Regions from separate parts of the Pseudoalteromonas sp. CuT4-3 genome, predicted to be linked through region 1. Evidence: predicted binding sites of a transcription regulator. Region 1 holds the regulator's gene; the other holds the start of a gene.
The links. Region 1 encodes sigma-54, which starts transcription at its own class of promoters, with help from an activator protein. Its sites were predicted from a motif close to GTTGGCACGNNNNTNGNNT; they were not measured.
Positions count from the first base shown of each region.

Region 1 (4,026 bases):
GCTTAGGCATTGGCTATTTGCCGCAAGAGTCATCAATATTTAGAAAGCTGACAGTTTATCAAAACTTAATGGCTATTTTAGAAACGCGTAAAGAGCTCAATAAAGCCGCGCGAGAAGAAACGCTTAACAACTTACTTGATGAATTTAGTATTCAGCATATTCGCGATAGCCAAGGTATGGCGCTTTCTGGTGGTGAACGCCGCCGTGTAGAAATTGCCAGAGCACTGGCAGCAAACCCTAAATTTATTTTATTGGATGAGCCTTTTGCTGGTGTTGATCCGATTTCAGTGTTAGATATAAAGAAAATAATAGAACATCTTAAAAACCGTGGCATTGGCGTATTAATTACCGATCACAATGTAAGAGAAACCCTTGATGTTTGTGAAAAAGCCTACATTGTTTCTCATGGGGAGCTAATTGCATCTGGCACCCCAGAACACGTATTAAATGACAAAACTGTACGCGATGTTTATTTAGGCGAGCAATTTAGGCTGTAACATTTAAGCCATACCTACAAGCATCTGCTAATATTAATTATAACAACATAAAAGGATTGTTAGAGATACATGAGGCAATCATTACAGCTGCGCATGGGCCAGCAACTTACAATGACTCCACAATTGCAACAAGCGATTCGCTTGCTGCAGCTCAGTACATTGGATCTCCAGCAAGAAATACAAGAAGCACTTGATAGCAACCCGCTATTAGAAGTAGAAGAGCAAGATTACACGGAAGAGTCGGCTGGAAAAAATGAACAAAAAGCAGATACGGATGATGTAACCGTAAGCGCATCGGCTGACGATACAACCAGCGAGTACGAGCAAGACAGTGGCGAAGCTTTAAATAAAGACACCGTTAGCGATGATATGGCAATGGATGTAACTTGGGATGAGTACATGAGCGCAGCCCCTGCGGCATCCTCAGGCCCAATGCCGGAAGATGAGTCTATTTATCAAGGTGCCTCTACTGAAACGCTACATGAGTATTTAATGTGGCAGCTTCAGCTTACTCCTTTTAGCCCAACTGATGAAGCCATTGCTATTGCCATTGTAGAAGCTGTAGATGACTCGGGTATTTTAACGCTAAGTTGTGAAGAGATTTTAGAGAGCTTTAACCAAGAAAACGATGACGAAGTTGAAGTTGAACTTGATGAAATAGAAGCCGTTTTAAAGCGTATTCAGTTATTTGACCCTGTAGGTATAGCCGCGCGCAGTTTACAAGAGTGCTTGTGCATTCAGCTAAACCAGTTTGATAAAGACACCCCTTTTATAGAACAAACTAAAATGATCTTAACCGATCACATTGATCTATTAGCGGCACGCGACTATCGTACATTAATGAAAAAGACTAAGCTTAAAGAAGACGAGCTTAAAGAGGTCATGACCCTAATACATACCCTCAACCCAAAACCTGCAGATACAATAGTAAGGGAAGAGTCGGAGTATGTAATACCAGATGTGTCGGTTAAAAAAATAAAAGGCCGCTGGGTGGTAGAGCTAAACCCAGATAGCATGCCAAAAATACGCGTAAATAGTCAGTACGCGGCTATGTCACGTACCGTTAAATCAAGTGGTGATAGCCAATTTATTCGTTCTCACTTACAAGAAGCTAAATGGTTTATAAAAAGCCTTGAAAGCAGAAACGACACGCTGCTCAAAGTAACAAACTGTATTGTAAAACAGCAACAGGCATTTTTTGAACATGGCCCAGAAGCCATGAAGCCAATGGTTTTAAACGATGTTGCTGAAATGGTAGAAATGCATGAATCGACAATTTCGCGTGTTACTACGCAAAAATATATGCATACGCCACGTGGTATTTTTGAGCTTAAGTATTTTTTCTCAAGCCACGTAAGCACTGAAAACGGCGGCGAGTGTTCATCAACCGCAATACGTGCCCTAATTAAAAAGCTAATTGCCGCGGAAAACTCAGCTAAACCATTGAGTGATAGTAAAATTGCGGATATATTGGCAGAGCAAGGAATTAAAGTAGCTAGACGCACAATAGCAAAATACCGTGAATCGCTAGCTATTCCACCGTCAAATCAGAGAAAGAGTTTGATATAAGACGTAAAAAACAAAGAGGAAATGCTTATGCAACTAAACCTAACTGGTCGTCACGTAGAAGTAACTGATTCACTTAGAGACTATGTAAATAATAAATTTGCAAAGCTAGAAAGGCACTCAGATCATATTAGCAATGTGCATGTCATTCTCGATGTAGAAAAACTCAACCAAAAAGCAGAAGCGACTATTCATGTAAGTGGCGCAGATTTATTTGCCTCAACAGAGCACCAAGATATGTATGCCGCTATAGACTCGTTGATTGACAAGCTCGATCGTCAAGTCATAAAACATAAAGAGAAGCTTGCTAGACACTAATATTATGAAATTAAGTACATTAGTATGCCAGGACTGCAGCAAAGCTGCGGTCCTTTTTAGTAGTAAAAAAAGAATTTTAGAGTTTATCAGTGAGCTTGCTCATGAAAAGCTCCCCTACTTACCACAACAAGATATTCTTAATGCGCTGGCAAGTAGAGAAAAGCTAGGCAGTACTGGTATTGGCCGGGGTATCGCCATCCCTCATGGCAGAATGGGTGGCGTAGAAGAGCCGCTGGCTTTAGTACTTGTTAGCGACACGCCTGTTAACTTTGACGCTATTGATAACTGCCCTGTTGATATTTTTGTTGCACTCATCGTACCAGATGGCGATAACCAACAGCACCTAAAGACTCTGGCAACCATAGCTGATAAACTGAGCAACAAAGAATTTTGTAAACAGCTGCGTAGTGCTAAAACCGATGCAGAGCTGTATCAAGTAATTGTTGATCAATCGTAGTAAATACTAAGGGCTATAAATGGAGTTAATTATCATAAGCGGCCGTTCTGGTTCAGGTAAGTCGGTTGCTTTACGCGTGGTTGAAGATTTAGGCTATTATTGCGTAGATAATATTCCGGTCAACTTACTGCCCTCTTTAGTGCGAAGTGTTTCAGATAACTATGACAAAATAGCCGTTAGTATAGATGTTCGTAATATCCCCAAAGAACAAGACGAATTTAACGATATTCTCGAGTACCTTCCTGACTTTGCTAAACCCACACTGTTTTATTTAGATAGTGATGATCAAACACTGATCAAACGTTTTTCAGAAACACGCAGGTTACACCCTTTATCCATCGATTCGCTGCCGCTTGATTTAGCAATAAAAAAAGAAAAAGAACTGCTTGATGTACTCGTAACGCGCGCTGACTTTATGCTTGATACCACCGATTTAAGTGTGCACCAATTAGCAGAGTCAATTCGCGAAAAAATACTGGGTAAAAAAGATAAGCAACTTATTGTAACGTTTGAATCGTTTGGCTTTAAACACGGCATACCTAAAGAAGCTGATTATGTTTTTGATGCTCGCTTTTTGCCAAACCCCCACTGGGAGCCTGAACTCAAACCGCTTACGGGCCTTGATCAACCAGTAAAAGATTTTTTGGCAAATCACAGCATAGTGCAAAAATTCACTTGGCAAATTCAAACCTTTGTACAAACTTGGTTGCCACACTTAGAGCGCAATAACCGTAGTTACCTCACTATTGCAATTGGCTGTACTGGTGGTCAACACCGCTCGGTTTATTTAGCGCAAGCCATTGGTGAGAGCTTTGCTATGACGCATCCGAATGTAAAAATTCGTCATCGTGAGCAAGAAAAGTAACCTTAAAATAATAACCTGTTCAGTTTAGGTATAGTAATTTATGCGCTGTGAAGACACATTTTTAATAAAAAATAAATTAGGCTTACACGCCAGAGCGGCAACGGTCCTTGCGCAATTAGCTGTGCAGTTTGATGCTAAAATCACCTTACACCAAGATGATAAAGAAGCCGCAGGCGACAGCGTATTAGCTTTAATGCTACTTGAAAGCAGTAAAGGTAAAGAAGTTAAAGTAGTCTGTGAAGGCCCTGATTCAGAGCAAGCTTTGCATGCGGTTGGGCAATTAATTGCACAACGATTTAACGAACAAGAATAATTTAAAGCAC
Region 1 is NZ_CP142030.1:3,032,814-3,036,839, forward strand. It holds gene lptB (LPS export ABC transporter ATP-binding protein) at 1-497, shown strand, start outside; gene VOI46_RS14030 (RNA polymerase factor sigma-54) at 567-2,066, shown strand; gene hpf (ribosome hibernation promoting factor) at 2,094-2,381, shown strand; gene VOI46_RS14040 (PTS sugar transporter subunit IIA) at 2,386-2,838, shown strand; gene rapZ (RNase adapter RapZ) at 2,858-3,703, shown strand; gene VOI46_RS14050 (HPr family phosphocarrier protein) at 3,744-4,016, shown strand.

Region 2 (4,026 bases), 1.3 Mb from region 1:
TGGGTCACACATAAATGAATCACCCGTACAAATTAAGCCGACTAAGGTTTTTACTTCGCTAATTTGCGCAATGGTTTGCTCGGCAGCTTCAACTAGTTTTGGGTGTGCGGCAAAGCCTGCTGGCATTTGTGGAACTTGGCCAATTTCGTAGCCAAAAGCGGTTACATCTACATCGTGATGGCGTACTTCTGAAGAGATAACAACATCGCCAACACTTAAAGAGGGATCAAAGCCACCGGCAGAACCTGTGTTAATAACACAGTCAGGATTAAAGTTATCAATTAATAACGTGGTTGCAATCGTTGATGCCACTTTACCAATACCCGATTGCACAAGTGTTACTGTATTACCTGCTAATTCGCCTGTGTAAAAGGTAAACCCTGCTTTAGTTAGCACTTGTGGGTTTTGCATTGCTTCACGTAAAATTTTAACTTCTGGCTCCATTGCGCCAATAATACCAACATTCATAGTGTTTGATTCCTGAGTTTGAATACGTAGATTATACGTGAAGTTAGCAATAAAAAACAAAAAAGCGAGCTGTTTTACGGCTCGCTTTAAATACTTTTAGGAGAGTATTTAATTCTATTTTAAATTTCGGCTAACGCAGTGGTTTGGGCTTTAGCCTGAGAAGGTGACAATACCGCAGGTTTAATTACACGATTACGTGTTGGACGAGCCGATTGCACCGCTGCAGGTTTGCCTAATTTAAACATAATTGCATCGCGCACCTCAGAAGGGCGGTAGCCTGATTTTACTTTCATACGAATATGTGGAATGCCAGCGGATTCTAAAGCGCCGTTTACAAACCAGTCGCGCTGCGCTTTATGGCCATCTTTATTGGCGTTGTTAACTAAATCGACCGCTGCCACTATCGTCATTTTTTCTTTATCTACCAGCACAAAATCGAGTTGCTTATTTTTAGCTTTAGCTAAAGCTGCACGTTTTGATTTAGCTGAGAGGCCTTGCTTGCAGTCGATTACATCGATGAGTTTGACGCGGCTCACAATTTTGTATTGATCGCCTACCGCACGCTCTAAAAGATTTAAAAATGCACCCTCAACCTGTGTAAACACGGTTTGTTTGCGGGTAAAAGGATAGGGATTGCCGCCATCATCACTAAATTTTGACGCAACCACAGAGGCCCCAACCACTAATACTAAAATTGATAATAAAGCGAATTCCATACGGTAACTCCATAACAACAAATTGACACTGCTCAAGTAAAGCAATTTACGTGCCTAAAAATTGGTTGTTATGGCTAATTACCGTATGTATTTATTATTAATGCAGCAGGGCTGTTAGGCTTTGTAACCGCCCTCAATTCCTTTAACGGCAATAGCGACTGCATCATGCGCATGGAGTGATTCGTAATGATTAATTTGCAGCCAGTAATCACTAAAATTATCGTTTTCAAGAACCGCTTTAATTTTACGTGCAGCGTCTTCACAAAACATTAAATTTTGACCGTTAAGGCGGGCAAATTCTTGCTCATCTTCACGTTTTACTGCCGCTTGTACGGGGGTTTTTAGTTCAGCTTCTAATGTATCAATTAAATTTACTACGTCAAATTCACTAATCGTGTTGTCTAGCTTTACTTTAACGTTTGCAATTGAACGCTGTGAGTGAGGCGTTGCCACAATACCCTGCGTTGTACCTAGCCATGCTAAAACATCTTTTTGATTAAGTGTTTCTTGATTAAACTTTTCGCTAAAAGCATTCTGAATAAGCTGGCGAGCAAGTGCTGCAGAGCATGGACAGGTTGATGAATAAGTAACATCCACGCTTAGCTCGTAGCTAATTACGCTATCTTCAATAGTGCTGGTTAGGGTAATTGGGTAGCTTTTCCAACCTGCTTTACCGCTTAATAACGATTTACGACGCAGCGGTAACTCAAATTTAAACTCTATTTGGGCTTTGTCACTTAATCCTTCGTGGCTGGTGATAAAAGTATCGAGTGCTTGAGCTAAAGTTTGTGGGTTAACTTGTTGCTCTGTTGAGAGTAAATCAAGCGCTAAAAATAAACGCGACATATGAATGCCTTTAGCGTCTTCTTTATGCAAATTAACAAAGGCACGCGCTTTTGCGTTAACGGTAACGGGTGCTAAATCTTTCGATTCAAAAATAAATGGCAGTTCTATTTCGCCCATACCAACCCAGTCTAACTTACCTGTTTGTAAGGCGGGAGCCGTATCAGCTATATCGGGCATGTTGGTTTGCATGTGCGCTACTCGTTATTGGTCATAATAAAGCGCAGCATTTTACACTAAATAATTTATTGCTGAAATGATGAGTTTAACAAGTAGGCAAAAGTAAACATGAAAATTTTCTGTTTTTGTCGCACAACATGAATATAGCTAATAGAAAAATGCTAAAATCTGCTGCAAAATGCGTTTGACTATTAATAGGCACTTTTTATTTATGCCTAGTAACGAGATACACTGACCTATGACCGATTCTTCTTTGAGCCCTTGGGCTCGAGTACTTTCTAGTTTAATAACTCGCTTTGGTGAGTTAAAAACCGCGGCAATGTGCTACGCGCTTTTATTAGGCGTGTCGCTTATATTGTCGAGTATGTTTTATTATGTGGCACTGGGTGAGGTTAATTTAGTTGATATTTTAGCTGTGGTATTTTTTACCGCGGTTGTATCTCCCTTTATGATCAGTATTTTACTCAACTCGATTAGACAATTAGATGCCTCATACGCTTATTTAGACAGCGCCACAAAACAAGAAAAGCTGTTAAATCAAACATTAAAAGATAATATCAACCGCCTCAACATTGAAATAGATGAGCGAAAAATGGCTTTTCATGCCAAGCATCGCGCCATTGAAGAGCTTCGCCGCGAAATAGCAGAGCGTAAAAAAACACAACAAGAACTTGCTCAGCAAGGCATGCTCCTTCGCTCTATTGTCGACTCTTCCCCCGATTTATTTTATTACCGAGATAACAACGGCGTGTTTGCCGGCTGTAATAAAATGTTTGAAGAGGTTATGGGCAAAACCAGCGCTGAACTAATTGGTAAAACAGTGGAGCAGATTTTCCCTAGCTACTTTTTAGCAGAAGTACTCAGAACCGATAAACAAGTAGAGCAAACGCATCAAGCGCTGACAATTGATGTTGAATACATGGTTAATGGCGAAAACCGTTGGTTTGAGCTGCGTAAATTACCGTTTATAAACGATCAAGGTGACTACATAGGTTTGCTTGCATTTGGCCGTGATATAACCAGCCGTAAAGAAGCAGCACAAGCGCTTGAAACAGCCTATAAGGATAAAGGTAAGTTTATAGCAACGCTTAGCCATGAACTGCGCACGCCATTAAATGGCATTGTAGGCTTAACCCGAATGCTACTTGATACAGAGCTTAATAAACAGCAACGCAGTTGGTGTAATACGGTGTTTTCGAGCGCTGAAACACTAGGTAATATTTTTAACGATATTATAGATTTAGATAAAATAGACCGAGAGCAGTTAGATATAGCAACCGACTCTATTAACGTTTCAGACTTTATTAACGATGTAGTGAACTTTGCCGGTTTAATTGCTGAACAAAAAGAGCTTGAATTTTCAATTGAGCGAAATGGCACATTAGATGTTTATGCACTCCTAGACCCAACGCGTTTACGCCAAGTGGTATGGAACTTAATTAATAATGCCGTTAAGTTTACCCAGCATGGCGAGGTAAAACTCACATGTAGCCGAGAAGAGCGTAACGACGGGCCGTGGCTTGAACTTAAAATATCAGACACAGGGCAGGGGATCCCAGAGGATCAACTCTCGCGCATATTTGATATGTACTACAAAGCCCCAGATTTAAGCGGTAAAAACGCGATTGGCTCAGGCATTGGTTTAGCCGTAACCAAAGCGTTGGTCAGTGCAATGAAAGGCACTATTTCGGTAACCAGTGCAGAAGGTGAAGGCAGCTGCTTTACAGTACACATACCGCTTAGCTTATGTGTAGCGCCTACCGAACAAAGCTATGCAGGTAGAGGTTTATATATTTTACTTGTAGAGGATGTGCCATTA
Region 2 is NZ_CP142030.1:703,202-707,227, forward strand. It holds gene mtnN (5'-methylthioadenosine/S-adenosylhomocysteine nucleosidase) at 1-468, opposite strand, end outside; gene VOI46_RS03120 (DUF2726 domain-containing protein) at 588-1,184, opposite strand; gene folE2 (GTP cyclohydrolase FolE2) at 1,299-2,219, opposite strand; gene arcB (aerobic respiration two-component sensor histidine kinase ArcB) at 2,446-4,026, shown strand, end outside.
Region 2: a site for sigma-54 is predicted at 1,224-1,242, ahead of VOI46_RS03120 (DUF2726 domain-containing protein). Genes of this name have one in related genera too.